2 regions of the Micromonospora sp. C51 genome follow, and region 2 is predicted to be linked to the other one. Evidence: predicted binding sites of a transcription regulator. Region 2 holds the regulator's gene; the other holds the start of a gene.
The links. The regulator HrcA, encoded in region 2, represses chaperone genes, less so after heat shock. The targets are predictions, from matches to a motif close to GGTTNGCACNCTCNNNNNGAGNGTGCNAACC.
Positions count from the first base shown of each region.

Region 1 (10,917 bases), on a different contig from region 2:
TTTTCGGGGCGGCGACGACTCGTGGTTCGACCCGTGGAACGGCAGCGGAGCGCCGACCGACCGCAGCGGACACGGCACCCACACGATGGGCAGCGCCGTCGGGCGGGGCGGCATCGGTGTGGCCCCCGGCGCGCAGTGGGTCGGTTGCGTCAACCTCGACCGCAATCTGGGGAACCCGGCCGCCTACCTCGACTGCCTCCAGTTCATGCTGGCGCCTTTCCCGCTCGGCGGCGACCCGTTCCGACAGGGGCGGCCCGCCCGGGCGCCGGAGATCCTGACCAACTCGTGGGGCTGCCCGCCGATCGAAGGCTGCGATCCCTCGGCGCTGCGGCCGGCCACCACAGCGCTGGAGGCCGCCGGGATTCTCGTCGTCGCGGCGGCCGGCAACACCGGCCCGTTCTGCGGCTCCGTGCAGGATCCGCCCGCACCCTACGCGGACGTGCTGACCGTTGGCGCGGTGGACGACCGGCGGCGGGTCACCGCCTTCTCCTCCCGTGGTCCGACGGTCGCCGGAGTGACGAAACCGGATCTGATGGCGCCGGGGGCGGAGGTCATCTCCGCGATGCCCGGCGGCGGGTACGCCGTGCTCGACGGCACCTCGATGGCCACACCACAGGTGGCTGGCGTGGTCGCGTTGATGTGGTCAGCCAACCCGGAACTCGTCGGCGACCTTGACCGGACGCGGCGGATCCTCCGCGACACAGCCGACCCGATCGAGACCAACGACCCGGCCCGGGCGCGGACCGACGAATGTGGCGGCCCGGCGAACATCGTGGGCGCCGGCCTGGTCGACGCGTACGCGGCCGTCTCGGCGGCCCGTGGTTGATCGCCATTCGGGCCGGTACCGGCGTCCGGGCCGAACGTAGCTTCTTACGGACGTAGCGCTCTTGACCACATCAAAAGTGCAAATAGTAAATAGATCCTGATAATGCCGTTCGCCCGTCCTGGTGCTCGGCGCGCCCTACCGTTTCGGTAGAGGAGGCAGCGATGAGCACGGACGACGATCAGGCTCGGGAAGCCCCACCAGCCACCGGGGCTGCGGTCCACGGACTCCCCGGCCAACTGCCGATCGACCGGCTCGACTACGGCGACGCCGAGCAGTTGGCCGAGATGACAGGTGTGGACGAGCCACCCGAGGAGCCGCTCATCCTGGTGGACGAGCCGGTTCAGCACCGACCACCGTACGACCGGGCCCGGAAGCGACGGAACCAGCGGCCGCTGCCGACGTAGCCGACCAGCCACGACCGCCGACGCGGGGTCGGCCGGCCACCGCCGACAAAGCGGAAGGGGCGGACCGCTGACGCGGCCCGCCCCTTCCGGCGTTGGAGCTGGACTCAGAAGTCCATGTCCCCGCCGCCCGGGCCAGCCGGTGCGGCCGGGGTCTTCTCCGGCTTGTCCGCCACGACGGCCTCGGTGGTGAGGAACAGCGCGGCGATCGACGAGGCGTTCTGCAGCGCGGAACGGGTCACCTTGGCCGGGTCGATGATGCCCGCGGCCAGCAGGTCGACGTACTCGCCGGTCGCGGCGTTGAGGCCGTGACCCGCGTCGAGGTTGCGGACCCGCTCCACCACGACGCCGCCCTCAAGGCCGGCGTTCACGGCGATCTGCCGCAGCGGGGCGTCCAGCGCGATCTTCACGATCTGCGCGCCGGTCGCCTCGTCGCCGGCCAGGTCGAGCTTGTCGAAGGCGGTCTTGCCGGCCTGGACCAGCGCGACACCACCACCCGGGACGATGCCCTCCTCGACGGCGGCCTTGGCGTTGCGGACCGCGTCCTCGATGCGGTGCTTGCGCTCCTTGAGCTCGACCTCGGTGGCCGCGCCGACCTTGATCACCGCAACGCCGCCGGCCAGCTTGGCCAGCCGCTCCTGCAGCTTCTCCCGGTCGTAGTCGGAGTCGCTCTTGTCGATCTCGGCCCGGATCTGGTTGACCCGACCCTGGATCTGCTCCGCGTCGCCGGCACCGTCGACGATGGTGGTCTCGTCCTTGGTCACCACGACCTTGCGGGCCCGGCCCAGCATGTCGAGGCTGGCGGCGTCCAGCTTGAGGCCGACCTCCTCGCTGATGACCTGGCCACCGGTGAGGATGGCGATGTCGGTCAGCATGGCCTTGCGGCGGTCACCGAAGCCCGGCGCCTTGACGGCGACCGACTTGAAGGTGCCGCGGACCTTGTTGACCACCAGCGTGGCCAGGGCCTCGCCCTCCAGGTCCTCGGCGATGATCAGCAGCGGCTTGCCGCCCTGCATGACCTTCTCCAGGATCGGGAGCAGGTCCTTGACCGACGAGATCTTGCTGTTCGCGATCAGGATGTACGGGTCGTCGAAGACGGCCTCCATACGCTCCGGGTCGGTCATGAAGTAGGCCGAGATGTAGCCCTTGTCGAAGCGCATACCCTCGGTGAGCTCCAGCTCCAGCCCGAAGGTGTTGCTCTCCTCGACGGTGATGACGCCTTCCTTGCCGACCTTGTCCATCGCCTCGGCGATGATCTCGCCGACGCTGGCGTCACCAGCGGAGATGGAGGCGGTGGAGGCGATCTGCTCCTTGGTCTCGACGTCCTTGGCGAGCTTCAGCAGCTCCTCCGAGACGTTGGCGACCGCAGCCTCGATGCCCCGCTTCAGGGCCATCGGGTTGGCGCCGGCGGCCACGTTGCGCAGGCCCTCGCGAACGAGTGCCTGGGCCAGGACGGTCGCCGTCGTCGTGCCGTCACCGGCGACGTCGTCGGTCTTCTTGGCGACCTCCTTGACCAGCTCGGCGCCGATCTTCTCGTAGGGGTCCTCGAGCTCGATCTCCTTGGCGATGCTCACACCATCGTTGGTGATGGTGGGGGCACCCCACTTCTTCTCGAGCACGACGTTGCGGCCCTTGGGGCCGAGGGTCACCTTCACGGCGTCGGCGAGCTGGTTCATGCCCCGCTCGAGGCCGCGGCGCGCCTCTTCGTCGAACGCGATCATCTTGGCCATACGGCGTTGTCCTCCTGGACACTCACGGGCCACCCGAGTGTGTGCCCCGGATGGGCCGTCTGGTGTACGCACCTTGGGACGTCGCCACCTGGCGACGGCGACGTCTCCTCGGCCGGGCCGGATAGCCCGCGACGACCGGCCACGTGCCACACCCGTGGTTATGTCACGAGCGCGACCGCAGCCCCACCGTCCCGACCAGCTGGCACTCACGCCATGCGAGTGCCAATGACTTGTTTAGCACTCTGCCCTGCCGAGTGCAAGCACGATGGCCCGGGTCAGCCGAGTTCGGCCGCCAGTTGGGCGGCGTTCACCGGGCCCTCGTGTGCCCGCTGCTCGGCGTAGGTGACGACCAGCCCGACCAGCTGCGCGAGGTACGCCGGCAGCGTCAGCACCGCGACCACCGCAATCGTCAGCACCGCGCCCACCGCCGTGCCCGGCGAGTCCAACGGAGTGGTGCCGAACGGCAGGATCGCCAGCGACTCCAGCACGCTCGCGGCCAGTGAGAAACCGATCACGGCGGCACCCACCAGCGCCACCCGGCCGAGCAGCAGCCCCAGCCGGTCACGCAGCATGCGGTGCGACCTGCTGAGCGGGTCGTGCCGCTCGAAGAGGTAGACCGGGCCGGCCAGGGCCAGCGCGAACGCCGCGTACACGCCGGGCAGGAAGCACAGACAGAACCCGAAGGTGACGATCAGGGTGATGAGCAGTGTCCAGCCCCACAGACCGAGCGCCCGACGCGCTCCGTAGCGCAGGGCGGCACCGAGACCGGCCGACTCGCCGACCGCCTGCCGGGCGATCACCCAGGTGCCGGCGGCCCAGCCGACGGCCTGCACCACACCGAGCAGCAGGCTGCCACCGAGCACCACGACCAGGAGTGTCGCGAGATCGGACCAGAAGTTCGCCGGCAGCGCGGCGGAGTCGCTGGCGAGCTGGGCGTCCCAGCGGGCCGAGGGGTCCACGGCCAGCACGAGCACCGACAGCACCGCGGCCGGCAGCGCCTGGGTGAGGACGAGAATCGGCAGCAGGGGTCGCCAACCCCGGCGGGCGGCGCCCACACACCGCGTGAACCAGCCGCCCAGCCCGGACCCGGGCGGGGTGACCAGGGCGTCGGAGGGGTCGAGGCCGTAGCCGCCCGGGGGGTACCAGCCGTAGAACGGCTGGCCGGGATACGGCGTCATGCCGGGGTGGGGCGGCTGCGTGGGATGAGCCGGCGGTACACCGTGCGGAGGCTGGCCCGGGAGGGGTGGTTGGCCGATCCATCCGGCGGGCGGCTGCGGCTCGCCCGGAGGCGGAGAGGACGGACCTGTCGGGGGCGGCTGGTCGGACATGGGACCTCCTCAGCGACGGCTGGCTCGGCCCATGATCTTCCCTTGTGGGGCGCCGGCACCGCTGCCCCCTCCGGCGATGGTCACGCCACCCCGAACGACGATCGGTCGGTGGGGTGGGTGGTCGGCGCTCAGGCGATGACGCGTACCCGCTCGGCCTGTGGGCCCTTCTGGCCCTGGGCGATCTCGAACTCCACCCGCTGACCGTCGTCCAGCGCCTTGTAGCCGTCCATCTCGATCGCGGAGAAGTGAACGAAGACGTCCTGCCCGCCGTCGACGGCGATGAAGCCGTAGCCCTTCTCGGCGTTGAACCACTTCACGGTGCCTTGTGCCACGGTGTTTTCCTCACTCTGCACGGCGTTCCACTACCTCGGGTCGCCGGCGCGCCGGCACCCGGAAACCACCGGTTTCGGCAGTCGGCGACGACCACTGAAACGGGTGACCGAAATCGCACGCTACACGAGGAGTGACGACGGCGCACGACCACAAATCGGGCGTATTACAGTCGCCCGTATCGTCGTACGTCATTGTGATAAGCATTCCGGCATGACGAGCGTCACCGACGGAACGGGCTTGCGCCGGGCCGTCATCCGCCGAGTCGAGCCAGCCGACACAGCTCGGATGCGGGCACTGCGCCTGGAGATGCTCGCGGACGCGCCGCTGGCCTTCCTGGAGACGATCGCCGAGGCCGCCGCCCGACCACACGCCGAGTACGCCGCCCGGGTCGCCCGGGTCTCCGCCGGCCCGGACACGGCGCAGTTCGTGGCGGATCCGGGCGGCCGGCTCGTCGGGCACGTCGGTGGCATGGCACACCCGGCCGAGCCGGGGGTGACCGTGCTCTACGCCGTCTACATCACGCCGAGCTGGCGGGGCACCGGCCTGCTCGCGGAGCTGGTCGGTGGGGTGGCGGGCTGGTCCCGGGCCTGCGGACGGAACGAGCTGATGCTCGAGGTGGTGGTCGGCAACGACCGCGCCTACCGGGCCTACCAGCGCCTGGGATTCGTCGACACCGGCGTCCGCGTCCCGCACCCCAGCATCCCCACCCTGCGCGAACTCCAGATGCGCAGAGCCGCGTAGATCCGACAGACGATCGCCGACCTGGGCGGCTCCGGGGAAGACCCCCGGAGCCGCATCACCGCTCAGACGTGCCGGCGGCTCTGCACGATCCGGAACCGGTTCGCCACGTACGCCCCGTCGGTCAACGCCGAGTTCGCCGCCGCGTTCGCTCCGCTGCCGTGGAAGTCGGAGAAGGCCGCCGACTGGTTCACGAAGACGCCGCCGGTGAGGTTGGCCGACAGGTGCACCCCGACCTCGATCGCCGCCGCCTCGGTGGCGTCCAGCACCGCGTCGTCGGTGGAGTAGACCGCTGCGGTGAGGGCACCCTTCTCCCCCACGGTCGAGCGCAGGATCTCCAGGCTGTGCGCGGTGGAGTCGGTGGCGATGGCGAAGGAGATCGGCCCGAACCACTCCCGCGAGTAGGTCTCGGTGTCACCGGCGTTCAGCTTGACGATGGTCGGCGTACGCACCACGGCGTCCGGGAACGAGGGGTGCTCGACGGTACGCGATTCCAGCACCGGCGAACCGACCTTGGTCACCTCGTCCAGCCGCTCCAGCACCCCGTCGTTGACGATCGCGCCGGTCAGCTCCACCCCGCGGGCCGGGTCACCGGTGAGCTTGCCGACCGCCGTGGCGATGCCGCTGGCCACCTCGTCGAAGCTCTTGTGCCCCTGGTCGGTGTCGATGCCGTCCCGGGGGATGAGGATGTTCTGCGAGGTGGTGCACATCTGGCCGCTGTAGAGCGTCAGCGTGAAGCCCAGGTTGCGGCACATCCCGGCGAAGTCGTCGGTGGAGTCGATCACGACCGTGTTGAGCCCGGCCTTCTCGGTGTACACCGCCGCCTGACGGGCGTTCGCCTCCAGCCAGTCGCCGTACTCGGTGGAGCCGGTGAAGTCGACGATCTGGACCGCCGGGTGCAGGGCCAGCGTCGAGGCGAGTTTCTCGCCGGGGGCCTCGGGGGCCAGTAGCACCAGGTTCGGGTCGAAGCCGGCCTCGGCAAGCACCTGCCGGGCGTACCGCACGGTGACGGCCAGCGGCAGCACGGCGCGCGGGTGCGGCTTGACCACGACCGGGTTGCCGGTGACCAGCGAGGCGAACAGACCCGGGTACGAGTTCCAGGTCGGGAAGGTGTTGCAGCCGATGACCAGGGCCACGCCCCGGGGCACCACGTGGAAGGTCTTGGACATCCGCAGCGGGTCGCCCTTGCCGGCGGCCTTCTCCCAGCCGGCCGTGCCCGGATGCCGGGTCATTTCCGCGTACGCGTAGGCCAGCGCCTCCAGCGCGCGGTCCAGGGCGTGCGCACCACCGGCCTGGAAGGCCATCACGAACGCCTGACCACTTGTGAACTGCACCGCGTTGGCCAACTCGAAGACGTTCTTGTGCAGCCGGTCGAGGATCTCCAGACAGACACCCACCCGGGTCCGCGGGCCGGCGTCCCGCCAGGCGGGCAGCGCCGCTGACGCGGCGGCGACCAGTCGGTCGGCGTCGGCGTGCGGGTAGCGCACGTTCAGGGCGACGCCGAACGGGCTGTGCTCGGTGGTGACCCGGTCGCCGTCCCCCGGCTGGTCCAGCGGGAAGTCTCCGCCCAGGTACGCCTCGAAGGCGGCCTTGCCGTCGGCGGCGGCGGTCTCGCCGTACACCCGTGGGCTGGGTGATTCCGGGTAGGCGGACCAGTACCCCCGCTCCGTGATCGCGGTCAGCGCGCGGTTGAGGGTCTCGGCGTGCCTGTCGTAGAGGGGGTGCGGGGTCTCCGTCATGCCCGCAATCATGCAACACGAAGCCCTCAGATCAGTAGGGGCGTGTCACAACTTCAGATGGTCAGCTGCCAATCGGTCCAGGCGTCGACCGGGCGGAACCCGAGCTGCTCGTTGATGCTGATCATGTGATCGTTGACCGCCGCGTTCCAGGTGTCGATCGCGGTCAGGGCCGGCTCGTGGGCAAGTGCGTGCCGAAGGTTCTCGACCTTGACGAGCAGGCCGAGGCGGTGCCCCCGGTGTGCGGGGTCGACGATGGTGATCTCCTGCCAGGCGTGCCACGGCGTGGACGGACCTCTGTCGATCATCGTCCAGGCGACCATCCGGCCGGTCGCCTGGTGCACCGCGCCGACGTGGTAGCGCCGTCGCCCCCGCAGCCGCTGGATCCGCTCGATCTCCCGGAACCGCGCGGCATCCACCTGCTCCGCCTCGATCGCCAGATCGCCCATCGGCGCATCGACGAGCAGCCGGCTCTCCAGCCGGGCGACGTCGACCACGTACTCCTCGGCCACCGGACCCCGCCAGGCCACCGTCCGGTAGCCGGCGGCCCGGGCGCGGGCGGCATCGTGCAGGGCGGTCAGGGTCGCCTGGTCGAGTCGCGTGGTGTCCAGTCGACGCCGCACCTCGGCCAGCGCGGCCTGCGCTCCGGCCGCCGCCGCGAAGGCCGCCCCGGGCGCCTCGCGCGCCGGTCCGCCGGGTAGCGGCCCGGGGGTCTCACCGATCAACCGCTCCCGGCCGTGCTCGGCGGCCACCTTCCGGGCGTACGCCAGCAGCGCTCGGCCCACTCCCCGCCGCCGCTGCGCCGGATCGACAGTCAGCTCGACGGTGGCGATGCCGGTGTTCTCCAGTTGCGGCAGCCGCATCCGCAGGTGGCCGGCCGCCTCGCCGTCCCGCCGGGCCAACGCCTGATGGATCACGTTGCCGTGCGGCGGATGGGCGACCAGGAGCCCGAACTCGGTCCGGTCTCCCACCGGCAGATCGGGCAGGTCGACCGCCTGCGCCGCCGCGACAACGCGGTACGCCTCGTCGAGCGCTGCCTCGTCGGCGGAGTCGTACGGCATGACGGCGATGTCCATGGCGGTGAGCGTGCCGGCGCCGCCCGGCCACCGCCACCGGTTTTCGCCGGTCAGACGTTGAGCTGCCAGTTGCTCCACCGGTCCTGCACCCGGAAACCGAGCTGCTCGTTGATGGCGATCATGTGGTCGTTGCTGGCCGCGTTGAAGGTGTCGATCACTCGTACGCCCGGCTCGTGGGCGAGCAGGTGCCGCAAGTTTTCGATCTTGGCAAGCAGGCCCAGCCGGTGTCCCCGGTGCTCCGGGTCGACGATGGTGATCTGCTGGAACGAGTGCCAGTCCGCGGAGGCACCGACGTCCAGCAGCGTCCACGCGACCAGCCGACCGGATGCCTCGTGGCGGACGCCGACGTGGTAACGGCGCCGGCCCCGCGCATCCAGCGCCAGCTCGGTGCCGCGCAGGCGATCGGCGTCGACCTGCTCCGGCTCCCACGCCAGATCGCCCATCGGCGCGTCGGCCAGCAGCCGTCCGTCGAGGTACGCCACGTCGGCGGCCAGGTCGTCGGGGGTGTACCCGCGCCAGCACAGCACCTGGTAGCCGGTCGAGCGATCCCGGGCGTCGGCCAGCAGCGCGTCAAGCTTCGCCTGATCGAGGTCGGCGGTGTCGAGGCGTCGCCGCACATCGGTCAGGGCATCGACCGCGCCCATGGCCACAGCGAACGCGTTACCCGGCGACCGGCGGCCGGGCTCGCCGGCAAGCTCAGCGCGGCTCATCGCACTCACCCGTTTACGCCCGCGCTCGCGCAGCAGGCCGAGCCCATGTTCGGCCAACGCTCGGCCGACGCCTCGGCGGCGTTGTGCCGGATGCACGATCAGCTCAGCGGAGGCGTTCTCGGTGTTGTCCAACTGCGGCAGGTCCAGCCGGAGAAAACCGGCCGGCTCACCGTCGATCCGCGCCAGCAGCATGCTGGTTTCGTAGCCCGGCATCGGATGGCGTAGCAGGGCGGTGAATCGTTGCCGGCAGAGGGGCGGGAAGTCCGGCTCGTCGGCGGCCACCTGTGCGGCACCGACCTGATACGCCTGCTCGACGGCCGCCTCGTCGGCGGCCCCGACCGGGGTGATGGTGATGGTCATGCCGGCAGCCTGCGCCAGCGACAGACGAGCGGGCCAGCGAATTTTCGCTGGCCCGCTCGGACGTTGGTCGGGAGGGACGATCGCACAACGCCTCCGGCGCTGGGTCGTAAAGACTGAAAGTCTACGGCGAAGCGCCCTCCCGCACGGAGCATCTTGCGCCGTCCGTTTGCGGTCGTCAAGTCCCTGGCGGCGTGTTTCGCTCACTCCCTGCGAAATGCCGCTTACTCATCCGTTCGTCGTCAGCTCAGCAGGCCCGCGTCGCGAGCGGCCCGCAACGAAGGCTTGATCCGGTGGGTGGGGCCGACCTCACCGGCGACCGCGTCGAGGGTCTTCAGCCCTTCACCGGTGTTGAAGACCACCGTCTCGGCGGTCGGGTCCAGTCGGCCCGATTCGACAAGCTTGCGCAGCACCGCCACGGTCACCCCGCCAGCCGTCTCCGCGAAGACCCCGGTGGTACGCGCCAGCAGGCGTACCCCCGCCCGGATCTCGTCGTCGTCGGCGTAGTCCATCCAGCCACCGGTGCGGCGCACCGCCTCCAGGGCGTACAGCCCGGCGGCCGGGTCGCCGATGTTCAGTGACTTGGCGATCCCGGTCGGCTTGACCGGAGTGATGGAGTCGGTGTCCGCGTGTAGTGCGGTGGCGATCGGGTTGCAGCCGGCCGACTGCGCCCCGAAGACCTTCCAGCCGCCGGCCGGGGCCTCCACCAGGCCGATCTCGACCAGCTCGCTGAACGCCTTGTCAATCTTGGTGAGCAGCTCGCCCGAGGCCATCGGGATGACCACCTGGGCGGGGATCCGCCAACCAAGTTGCTCGGCCACCTCGTAGCCGAGCGTCTTGGACCCCTCCGCGTAGTACGGCCGTACGTTGACGTTGACGAAGGCGGTGTCCTCGAACTCGTCGGTCTCGACCAGTTCGCCGCAGAGCCGGTTCACGTCGTCGTACGACCCGTCGATGGCGACCAGATCACCGCCGTAGACGGCGGTCGTGACGACCTTGCCCTGCTCCAGGTCGCTGGGGATGAAGACCACGGAGGGCGCACCCACCCGGGCGGCGTGCGCGGCTACGGAGTTGGCCAGGTTGCCGGTGGAGGCGCAGGCGAACCGGGAGAAGCCAAGCGCGCGGGCGGCGGTCAGCGCCACCGACACCACCCGGTCCTTGAAGGAGTGGGTGGGATTGGCGCTGTCGTCCTTGACCCAGAGCGGAGCGGTGATGCCCAACTCGGCGGCGAGCTGGTCGGCGGCCACCAACGGGGTGAAACCCGGGTCCAGGGTGACCCGGTTGGCCGGGTCCTGGCCGGCAGGCAGCAGGGCGGCGTACCGCCAGAGATTGCGCGGGCCGGCCTCGATCTGCTCGCGGGTGACGGTGGCGAGCGCGGCCGGGTCGTAGTCGACCTCCAGCGGGCCGAAACACTCGTAACAGGCGTGCTGGGCGGCGAGCGGGTAGCGGGCCGAACAAGCGCGGCAGACCAGGGCACGGGCGGGGCTGGCGGCGGTGTCGATGCCGGACGGGGCGAGCGTCGACGTCATGTCGAAGTCCTCTCATCTTTCCCCGCATCGCACCCTGCGGCGGGGACGGAATTGGCACCTGCCCCGCCGGACGCTCAACGGTGAGCGCGCGAGGTGGTTGCCGGGGCGTCGTCGGGCCGTATCCCTCAGCCCCTCTGGATGAGGTATGCAGTT
Region 1 covers NZ_JAGPXQ010000043.1:33,051-43,967, reverse strand. Annotated here, with positions in the region: gene KBX50_RS27715 (S8 family serine peptidase) at 1-826, shown strand, start outside; gene KBX50_RS27710 (hypothetical protein) at 988-1,230, shown strand; gene groL (chaperonin GroEL) at 1,335-2,957, opposite strand; gene KBX50_RS27700 (hypothetical protein) at 3,233-4,135, opposite strand; gene KBX50_RS27695 (cold-shock protein) at 4,414-4,617, opposite strand; gene KBX50_RS27690 (GNAT family N-acetyltransferase) at 4,829-5,359, shown strand; gene paaN (phenylacetic acid degradation protein PaaN) at 5,422-7,095, opposite strand; gene KBX50_RS27680 (GNAT family N-acetyltransferase) at 7,149-8,168, opposite strand; gene KBX50_RS27675 (GNAT family N-acetyltransferase) at 8,219-9,238, opposite strand; gene thrC (threonine synthase) at 9,478-10,764, opposite strand; SAM riboswitch class I at 10,774-10,909, opposite strand.
Region 1: a site for HrcA is predicted at 3,155-3,185, ahead of groL (chaperonin GroEL). Genes of this name have one in related genera too.

Region 2 (10,917 bases):
GGCAGAGGTGAAGTAACTCCTGCCCACCTGCCGGTCGTCGTTGCCGGTGAAGGCCCGCAGGCCCCAGTCGAGCGCCAGCCCCTCGGTCAGCGCGGCGATGGCGGCGGCGCCGCGCATCACCGGATCGCCGCCCACCGCGCAGGTGACCGCCGTGGTGGCGTGACCGAGCAGCGCCCGGGTGAGCACCTGCGACTCGTCGGCCCACTTCTCGTACGCCTCGGGGAAGGCCGAGCGCTGGACCTTCTGTGCGGCGTCGGTGACCCGCATGTCCTCCCAGCCGCGCACCTTCTTCAACGCCGCGTAGAACTTCCCCGCCGCGTACCGGGGGTCGCGGATCTGTTTCGGTGTGCCCCAACCCTGGCTCGGTCGCTGCTGGAACAGCCCCACGGAGTCGCGGTCGCCACCGGTCAGGTTGCGCAACCCGGACTCCTGGTACGCGGTGGCCAGCGCCACCACCACCGCCCGCTCCGGCATCTCGCGTTGCACGCCGATCGCCGCGATGGTCGCCGCGTTCGCCATCTGCTGCGAGTCGAGCGTCACCTCGCCGTCGGCCTGCACCGTGCAGGCCCGGCCGGCCAGCGGCAGCCGTAGCCCCTCACCGGCCTGCCTCAGCACCACGATCGTCCCGATCGCGGCGATCAGGACGAGGACCACGAATCCCGTCGCGAAAGCCCGAGTCCGCACCCGCACCTCCTGTGTCAAGGTCCGCCAAGCGTACGTCCCTCATCGACCTGTTCGGGTCGTCCGACCGGTTCCCACCTCCTGCGGCACCTACGCGCAACGCGAGGTTCCCCGTCCCGGCCGTACCTCACCCACCGAGTTCCGCCACCCAGCGCGGCGGCCGCTTCTCCCGGAACGCGGTGACCCCCTCGACCCCGTCGGCCGACAGGAAGTAGCCGGTGGACAGCTCGGCCAGCTCGGCCAGGTCGGCGCGCAGGTCGACGGCGGCCGGGCGGCGCAGCAGTCGCTTCGCGCCGGCCAACGCCGCCGGGGCGCCGCGTACCAGCGAGTCGCAGTACCGCCGCACCACGGCATCCAGCTCCGCGGCCGGCACCGCGGCGGTGACCAGGCCGATCTCGGCGGCCCGCCGGCCGTCGAAGGGGTCGCCGGTCAGGTACAGCTCGGCTGCCGCCCGGGTGGTCAGGCGGGGCAGCACCGTCGCGGAGATCACCGCGGGGATCACCCCGATCCGCACCTCGGTGAAGGCGAACGTGGCCTCGGCCGCGCAGACCGCCAGGTCGGCTGCCGCGATCAGGCCCAGGCCGCCGGCCCGGGCGGGGCCGGCGACTCTCGCCAGCACCGGCTTCGGGCACTCCCAGACCGCCGCGAGCACGTCACTCAGCATCCCGGCGGGCACCGTGCCGCTGGCGTACGCCGCCGCGGTCTCCTTCAGGTCGGCGCCGGAGCAGAAGACCGGCCCGGTGTGGTCGAGCACGATCACCCGGACCGCGTCGTCGGCGACCGCGGCGGCCAGCCCGGCCAGCAGTTCGGTCATCAGCGGCGTGGAGAGCGCGTTGCGGTTGTGCGGACTGTCCAGGGTGAGCGTGGTCACCCCGTGGGCCGTGGCGACCCGCACGAACGCGTCGGGAGAGGTCATGCCAGGGCACACTAGTGGCCATGCCCGGCGTCCTTCCAGCAGGCGAGCCCGTCCCCGCCGACGGGTCGCTGCCCGCGTCCGCCCGTGCGTCCGTAGGCGTCCGGGGTTTCGGGGTCTACGTGCACGTGCCTTTCTGTGCGAGTCGCTGCGGTTACTGCGACTTCAACACGTACACCGCCGACGAACTGGGCGGCGGCGCGAGCCGGGAGGGCTACGCCGACGCCGTGCTGGCGGAACTGGCGCTCGCCGCCCGGGTGCTGGACGACACCCCACCGGCCCGGGTGGAGACGGTCTTCGTCGGCGGCGGCACCCCCACCCTGCTGCCCGCCGACGACCTGGCCCGCATCCTGGACGCCATCGACCGGACCTGGGGGCTGGCCACCGACGCGGAGGTGACCACCGAGGCCAACCCCGAGTCGGTCACGCCCACCTCGCTGAAGGAGTTGCGCGCGGCCGGGTACACCCGGATCTCGCTGGGCATGCAGTCGGCCGCGCCCGGGGTGCTCGCCGTGCTCGACCGCCGGCACCACGCCGGCCGGGCCACCGCCGCCGCGATGGAAGCGCGCGACGCCGGCTTCGACCACGTCAATCTCGACCTGATCTACGGAACGCCGGGGGAGCGGGCCGAGGACTTCGCCGCCTCGCTGGACCAGGTGGTCGCCGCCGGCGTGGACCATGTCAGCGCGTACGCCCTGATCGTCGAGGACGGCACCCGGCTGGCCTCCCGGATGCGCCGTGGCGAGCTGCCGTACCCGGACGAGGACGTCGCCGCGGACCGTTACCTGGCCGCGGAGTCCGCCCTCGGCGCGGCCGGTTTCTCCTGGTACGAGGTCTCCAACTGGGCCCGCACGCCAGCCGCGCGCTGCCGGCACAACCTGCTCTACTGGACCGGCGGGAACTGGTGGGGCCTCGGGCCGGGGGCGCACAGCCACGTCGGCGGGGTGCGCTGGTGGAACGTCAAGCATCCCGCCGCGTACGCGCAACGCCTCGCCGCCGGGGCGTCACCCGGGCAGGCCCGGGAGGTGCTCACCGGCGACGAGGCGCACATGGAGGACGTCATGCTCCGGTTGCGGCTGGCCTCCGGCCTGCCGCTGGACGTGCTGACCGACGCGGGACGGGCGGGCGCGGCGCGGGCGCTGGCCGAGGGGCTGCTCGCCGAGCCGGCCCACGCCGCCGGCCGCGCCGTGCTCACCCTGCGCGGCCGGTTGCTCGCCGACGCCGTGGTCCGCGACCTGTTGCCCTGACCCCCGTCATCCGGCCGGCCCGCGCGGTCAGCGCTTCACGAACGCGTAGCTCATCGGATACTGGTAGAGCACCCCGTCGTTGGCCTTGACCCCGCCGATGATGCCGAAGATCACCGGCACGATCCCGGCGATGATCGGCGCGAAGAACAGGATGCCGCAGGTGATCGTGGCGAGCACCCAGCTCAGCACGCCGACGATGGCCCAGGTGAGCTGGAAGTTCAGCGCGGCCACGGAGTGGGCCCGGGCGATCGGGGACTGCTGCCCGCGGGTCATCATCGCGATCAGCGGCGCCACCCAGCCGAAGAGCCCGCCACCGACGACCACGCCGAGCGGGCCGCCGAAGTGGGCGATCAGGACCCAGGTCTTGTCCTCGTTGTTGGCGTAGCCACCGCCGGGAGCGCCGTAACCGCCGGTCGGGTAGCCGACACCGGGGGCTCCGGGTGGGGGAGGGTAACCGCCGGGCGGCTGGTCGCCGGTGGGAGGTGGATAGCCGCCGGGCGGGGGATAACCGCCGGGCGGGGGATAGCCGCCCTGGCCTGGCGAACCGGACAGTGGTGTCGTGGGTTCGTCGCCGGAGTCCGGGGGACGAGGTGGTTCAGTCATGGAGGTCACGGTAGGTGCCAGCGGCAACGGCGCACCAGAGCGACACCGGCGAGTGTCAACCCGCCGATCGGTTCGATGACGGGCCGGCCGACTTGATCATCGCGCCGAGGGGGACGCCGACGTAGACTGGCACTCGCTACAGTCGAGTGCCAGAGTGTTCCTCTGGTGGCCGTGACGCTGGGGGCTGACCTGCGACAGGAGGTGGCAAGGATGGGTCTGGACGACCGGAAGCTCGCCGTGCTCCGGGCGATCGTCGAGGACTACGTCGCCACCCAGGAGCCGGTCGGCAGCAAGTCGCTTGTCGAGCGGCACCAACTCGGTGTCTCGCCGGCCACGGTCCGCAACGACATGGCCGTGCTTGAGGACGAGGGCTACATCCGTCAACCGCACACCAGCGCGGGGCGGGTGCCCACCGACCGTGGCTACCGACTCTTCGTCGATCGATTGAGCCGGGTCAAGCCGCTCAGCCCGGCCGAACGCCGGGCGATCGAGCGCTTCCTGGCCGGCGCCGTCGATCTCGACGATGTGGTGCACCGCACGGTTCGGCTGCTGGCACAGCTGACCCGGCAGGTCGCCGTCGTGCAGTACCCGAGCCTGGCCCGGTCCCGGGTGCGTCACCTGGAACTGGTGCCGATCTCCACCACCCGGCTGATGCTGGTGATGATCGCCGACACCGGTCGGGTCGAGCAGCGGCTGGTCGAACTGCCCGCACCGGTCCCCGCCGACGACGTGCTGGATCTGCGCCGGCTGGTCAACGAGAAGCTGGTAGGTGTCCGCCTGTCGGAGACCCCGCCGCTGGTGCAGGCCCTCATCGACGACTCCGTGCCGCACCTGCGCCCGGCGATGACCACGCTGTCCACGGTGCTGCTGGAGACGCTCGTCGAACGGCACGAGGAGCGGCTCGCCCTGGCCGGCACCGCCAACCTCGCCCGGGGCGGTCTGCTCGACTTCCAGGGCTCGTTGCGTCCCATCCTCGAAGCACTTGAGGAGGAGGTCGTGCTACTCAAGCTCATCGGCGAGGTGGAGCCGAGCACGCTGCGGGTACGTATCGGCGACGAGAACGAGATCGACAACCTACGGGCGGCTTCCGTGGTCAGCACCGGGTACGGCCCGGGCGCGACCATCGTCGGGGGGATGGGCGTGCTGGGACCGACCCGGATGGACTACCCCGGAACCATCGCCACGGTGAGGGCCGTGGCACGCTACGTGGGCGAGCTGCTGGCCCAGAACTGACCAGTCAGGGCCGACGGCAGGCTGCCGCCGCCGAACGGCGTAACTCGAGACGAACACGAGGACACGGAACGCAGTGGCCAGGGACTACTACGGCATTCTCGGCGTGAGCAAGGGTGCCTCCGATGACGAGATCAAGCGCGCCTACCGCAAGCTGGCGCGCCAATTCCATCCGGACGTGAATCCGGATCCGGAGGCACAGGAGAAGTTCAAGGACATCAACGCCGCGTACGAGGTCCTCTCGGACGATCGGAAACGGCAGATCGTCGACCTGGGCGGGGACCCGCTGGCACCCGGCGGAGGCGGGCCCGGCGGTCCGGGTGGCCCCGGCGGGGCCGGCCCCTTCGTCGGCTTCCAGGACATCATGGACGCCTTCTTCGGCGGCGCCACGGGCGCCGGGCGAGGCCCGCGTCCGCGTACCCGCCCCGGCGCCGACGCGATCCTGCGCCTGGAGCTGGACCTCCAGGAGACCGCCTTCGGCGTCGAGGCGCCGATCACCGTCGACACCGCCGTGCTCTGCACCACCTGCTCCGGTGCCGGCACCGCCGCCGGCACCCACCTGGCCACCTGCGAGGCGTGCGGTGGCCGGGGCGAGGTGCAGTCGGTGCAGCGCACCTTCCTCGGGCAGGTGGTCTCCGCTCGGCCGTGCACGGTCTGCCAGGGCTACGGCACCACCATCCCGAGCCCCTGCCCGACCTGCGCCGGCGACGGCCGGGTACGCACCCGCCGATCGCTGACCGTCAAGATCCCCGCCGGGGTGGAGGACGGTATGCGGATCCGCCTCGCCCAGCAGGGCGAGGTCGGCCCGGGCGGCGGCACCGCCGGGGACCTCTACGTGGAGATCCACGAACGGCCACACGACGTCTTCTCCCGTAAGGGCGACGACCTGCACTGCCGGGTCACCGTGCCGATGACCGCCGCCGCACTCGGCACCCGGCTGACCATCAAGGCGCTCGACAGCGAGGAACCGGTCGACGTCAAGCCGGGTACCCAGCCGGGCAGCACCCTGCGGCTGCGGGCCCGCGGCGTACCGCACCTGCGCGGCGCCGGGCGGGGCGACCTCTACGTCCACCTGGACGTGCGTACCCCGACCAAGCTCGACGCCGACCAGGAACGGATGCTGCGCGACTTCGCCAAGACCCGCGGCGAGGAGGTCGCCGAGCTGACCAAGCAGGGTGGCTTCTTCTCCCGGATGCGCGACGCCTTCAACGGCCACGCCTGACGTGTCCGCCCCGCTGTTCCTCGTCGAGTCGCTGCCGACCGCCGCCTCGATGGTGCTGGACGGGCCCGAGGGCCACCACGCGGCCACCGTGCAACGGCTACGCGTCGGCGAGCAGGTGCTGCTCGCCGACGGGCGGGGCGGCACAGCCACCGCCGTGGTCACCGCCGTCGGCCGGGGCACCCTCGACCTCGACGTGACCGACCGGGGGTACGTCGACGCGGCGAACCCGCGGCTGGTGGTGGTCCAGGGCATCGCCAAGGGCGACCGGGGTGAGCTTGCCGTGCAGGCGATGACCGAGGCGGGCGTGGACGAGCTGGTCCCGTGGGCGGCGGGCCGCTCGGTGGTGCAGTGGCGCGGCGACCGGGGCGTACGGGCCCGCAGCCGGTGGGTCGCCACCGCCCGGGAGGCGACGAAGCAGGCCCGGCGGGCGTGGCTGCCGGTGGTGGCGGGAGCGCCCGACGAGAGCACCGCATCGGTGACCCGCCGGATCGCCGGGGCGGCGGCCGGGTACGTGCTGCACGAGGCGGCGACCGACCGGCTGACCACCGTCGAGCTGCCCGAACACGGCGAGATCGTGCTGGTGGTGGGGCCGGAGGGCGGCATCACCCCGGACGAGTTGTCGGCCTTCCAGGAAGCCGGCGCCCGACCGGTACGGCTCGGTACCTCGGTGCTGCGCACCTCCACCGCGGGCGTGGCCGCCCTGGCGGTCCTCGCCACCCGCCTGCTGCGCTGGTGAGCGTCGCGCGGGCGTCGCCGAGGAACCCTTCCTTACACTGCCCGGATGGGAAGCGACTGTCTGTTCTGCCGCATCGTCGCCGGAGAAATTCCGGCCACCGTGGTCCGCGAGACGCCCACCACGCTCGCCTTCCGCGACATCGACCCGAAGGCACCGGTGCACGTGCTGGTCGTACCGAAGGAGCACTACGCCGACGTGGCCACGCTCGGCCAGGGTGACCCGGCGCTGGCCGGCGAGGTGCTGGCCACCGCCGCCGCGGTGGCCGAGGACGAGGGCCTGCTCGGCGACGGGTTCCGGCTGATGTTCAACACCGGGGCGTACGGCGGCCAGGAGGTCTTCCACGTGCACGCCCACGTGCTCGGCGGCGCCCCGCTCGGCCCGATGCTGGCACGGAGACTCGGATGACCTCCGCCGCCGGCCCCACCTCCGCCGCCGGTCGCCTGGACCGGATGGTGCGCCAGGTCCAGGCGCAGGCCCGGGTGCCGGCGGTCTCGGCAGCGGTGCACCGCGCCGACCGGCCGCTGTGGACGTGCACCGCCGGCGGCACCGGAAACGACACGGCCCTGGACGAGCAGACCCGGTTCCGGATCGGCTCGGTGACCAAGACGTTCACCGCCGTGCTGGTCATGCAGTGCCGCGACGACGGGCTGCTCGACCTCGACGACCCGCTGCGGCGGCACCTCGACCTGCCGGCGCACGGTGAGCTGACCGTACGCCGGCTGCTGTCGCACACCGCCGGCCTGCAACGGGAACCGTACGGCGACGTCTGGGACACCCTGCGCGCACCGGACACCGACCAGCTGATCACCGAGCTGGACCGGGCCGAGCGGGTGCTGCCGGCCGGCCGCCGCTACCACTACTCGAATCTCGGCATGGCGCTGCTCGGTCACCTGGTCGGGAAGGTACGCGGCGGCACCTGGGCGGAGGTGCTGACCGAGCGGGTGCTGACCCCGCTCGGGCTGACCGCCACCACAACCACCCCGGGCCCGCGCGCCGCGACCGGGTTCCTGGTCGACGCGTACTCCGACGAGGCGCATCCGGAGCCGCCCACCGACTTCGGCGCGGTGAGCCCCGCCGCGCAGCTGTGGAGCACGGCCACCGACATGGCCCGGTGGGCCGCCTTCCTGGCCGACCCGGCGGCGTTGGACGCGGCGGGTCGGGTGCTCGCCCCGGCCACCCTGGACGAGATGCGCTGGCCGGTGACGGTCACCGATGAGGCGGTCTGGGCCGGCGGCTTCGGTCTCGGTCTGATCCTGGTACCTCAGGGGGAGCGGGTGGTGCACGTCGGGCACGACGGGGCGATGCCGGGCTTCCTCGCCGGGGCGTACGGCCGCCGGGGCGGCGAGGACACCCCGGGGGCGTTCGGCGCCGCCGTGCTGGGCTCCTCCGGCACCGCCGTCGAGCTGCTGGAGTTGCCGCACCGGCTGCTCGCCGCCGCGGTCGAGCACGATCCGGCAGACATCGACCCGTGGCGTCCCGGTGAGCCGGCGCCGCCGGACGTGCGCGGACTGCTCGGCCGCTGGTGGGGCGAGGGCTTCGAGTACGTCTTCTCGTGGCACGAGGGGGCCCTGCGGGCCCGTGGCGCCGGTGACCCGCCGGGGAAGCCGCCGGCGGTGTTCGCTCCGGCACCGGAGCAGCCGGACGTGTTCCGTACCGTCTCCGGCCGGGAGAACGGTGAGCTGCTCCGGCTGACCCGGGACTCCGCCGGCGTGGTGGTCCGGATGCACTGGGCGACCTACCGGTTCACCCGCCGCCAGGAGACCTTCGACGGTTTCGACTTCCGTGTCTGACCGGGCGGTTCATCGGGGTGGAATGCCCTGCTCTGTCCGGTCGTGCCGGAGCGTCACAGCGGCGGAAATGGGCAGCGTGTCCCCGCCGTTGAACCGATACGATGGTGGTAACGTCCGCACGCCGTGCCACGGGCCCGGCACCGAGATCGAGAGCAGGTGGCGCAGGGCCCTCGGGCCCGACCTATGACCGGCACCCCACCTCCCGGCCCGCCCCGGGTCCAGACCAGGATCACGGTCCCCGACTCGAAGATCATGGTCAACCTGCTCGGCGCGGGCGACGAGATCCTGCGACTGGTCGAGCGCTCGGTGAACAGTGACGTGCACGTGCGTGGCAACGAGATCACCATCACCGGCGCTCCCGCCGACAACGCCCTCGCCGAGCGGCTCTTCAGCGAGCTGCTCGAACTCATCGAGAAAGGCGAGACCCTGACCACAGATGCCGTCCGGCGTACCGTCGGCATGCTCGAACAGGGTGGCACGGAACGGCCCGCCGAGGTCCTGACCCTCAACATCCTCTCCCGGCGCGGGCGCACCATCCGTCCCAAGACACTGGGACAGAAGCGCTACGTCGACGCGATCGACGGGCACACGATCGTCTTCGGCATCGGCCCGGCGGGTACCGGCAAGACCTACCTCGCCATGGCCAAGGCGGTGCAGTCGTTGCAGGCCAAGCAGATCAACCGGATCATCCTGACCCGGCCGGCGGTCGAGGCGGGGGAGCGGCTCGGTTTCCTGCCCGGCACGCTCAACGAGAAGATCGACCCCTACCTGCGCCCGCTCTACGACGCGCTGCACGACATGCTCGACCCGGAGACCATCCCGAAGCTGATGGCCGCCGGCACGATCGAGGTCGCCCCCCTGGCATACATGAGGGGTCGGGCGCAGCCGTACGACGCCCGCGTACTGACGCCGGAAGGCTTCAAGCGGTTCGGCTCACTCCAGGTTGGCGACCTGGTGATCGGCTCGAACGGCATGCCGACCCCGGTGATCGGGATCTACCCGCAAGGGCCCAAGCAGGTCTACCGGGTGACCACGCAGGACGGGGCCTCCACCCTGTGCTGCGGTGAGCACCTCTGGACCGTGGCCACCCCCGAGGACAAGCGGCGTGGTCGCCGACGCACGCTGGAGACCCAGGAGATGATCGGGCAGGAGCGGCGGGGTTACATCCGCCGTTACGAACTGCCGGTTGTGGCTCCGGTGCAGTTGGAGCCGCAGGACGTTCCGCTCGATCCGTACGTCCTCGGCCTGCTGCTCGGTGACGGGTCGATCTCGTGCCGGACGACGCCGGGATTCACCACCGCGGACCCCGAGCTCGCCCGGGCGATCGAGGACAACCTGGTCGACGTTGAGCTGCACCGCAAGAGCGAATACGACTATGTGCTCCGGCACACCAAGGGTCACCGCGGCGGGGTGATCGTCGCGAACCCGGTGACGGTCGCGCTCCGCGAGTTGGGGCTGGCCGGGACGAAGTCGGGCACCAGGTTCGTGCCTTCCGGATATCTCCAGAACAGCGTCGATGTCCGACTGGCCGTCCTGCAGGGGCTGCTCGACACCGACGGCGGACCGGTCGTCGAGGCGGGACGTACCTGCCGGGTGCAGTACTCGACGACCTCTCCCCGTCTCCGCGACGATGTCGTGTACCTGGTCCAGTCGCTCGGCGGCGTCGCAACGTGGCGCGTTCGAGTGGCTGAGGGCCGTACGCCTGGCCTGGCGAACGGTCGTCCGGTCGGCTACCGGTCGGACGCCTACGTCGTGGAGATCCGGCTGCCGGAGGGCGTACCGCCGTTTCGGCTTGCGCCTAAGCGCCAGCGGTACGAGGAGTGCGGTGGCGGCCGGCCGATGCGTTTCATCGACTCGATCGTCCCCGCCGGTGTCCAGGAGACGATGTGCATCCAGGTGGCGGCGGAGGATTCGCTGTATGTCACCGATGACTTCCTGGTCACGCACAACACGCTCAATGACGCGTTCATCATTCTCGACGAGGCGCAGAACACCACGCCCGAGCAGATGAAGATGTTCCTCACCCGGCTCGGCTTCGGCTCCAAGATCGTGGTGACCGGCGACGTCACCCAGGTCGACCTGCCCGGTGGGACGACCAGCGGGCTGCGGGTCGTCCGGGACATCCTGGCCGGGGTCGAGGACGTGCACTTCGCGCAGTTGTCCAGCGCCGACGTGGTACGTCACCGGTTGGTGGGAGAGATCGTCGACGCGTACGCGCGGTGGGACGCCGAGAACCAGCAGGCGCAGGGCGTGCACGCGGTGTCCGGGCGCAGCGCCCAGGGCAACCGCGGCGGCCGGCGCCGCTAGACCGAGGGAAGACAGTTGTCCATCGAGATCGCGAACGAGTCCGGTGCCGAGGTCGACACCGACGCCGTGCTCGCCGTCGCCCGGCACGCGCTCGACGAGATGGGAGTCAATCCACTCGCCGAGCTGTCCGTGTTGCTTGTCGACGTCGACTACATGACCGAGCTGAACCATCGGTGGATGGGCGGCGA
Region 2 covers NZ_JAGPXQ010000006.1:23,172-34,088, reverse strand. Annotated here, with positions in the region: gene KBX50_RS09660 (hypothetical protein) at 1-690, opposite strand, end outside; gene KBX50_RS09655 (enoyl-CoA hydratase-related protein) at 809-1,597, opposite strand; gene hemW (radical SAM family heme chaperone HemW) at 1,618-2,841, shown strand; gene KBX50_RS09645 (DUF4870 domain-containing protein) at 2,869-3,444, opposite strand; gene hrcA (heat-inducible transcriptional repressor HrcA) at 3,655-4,677, shown strand; gene dnaJ (molecular chaperone DnaJ) at 4,751-5,896, shown strand; gene KBX50_RS09630 (16S rRNA (uracil(1498)-N(3))-methyltransferase) at 5,898-6,632, shown strand; gene KBX50_RS09625 (histidine triad nucleotide-binding protein) at 6,678-7,037, shown strand; gene KBX50_RS09620 (serine hydrolase) at 7,034-8,422, shown strand; partial or broken gene KBX50_RS32730 (PhoH family protein) at 8,606-9,352, shown strand; partial or broken gene KBX50_RS32725 (LAGLIDADG family homing endonuclease) at 9,395-10,102, shown strand; partial or broken gene KBX50_RS32720 (PhoH family protein) at 10,373-10,729, shown strand; gene ybeY (rRNA maturation RNase YbeY) at 10,745-10,917, shown strand, end outside.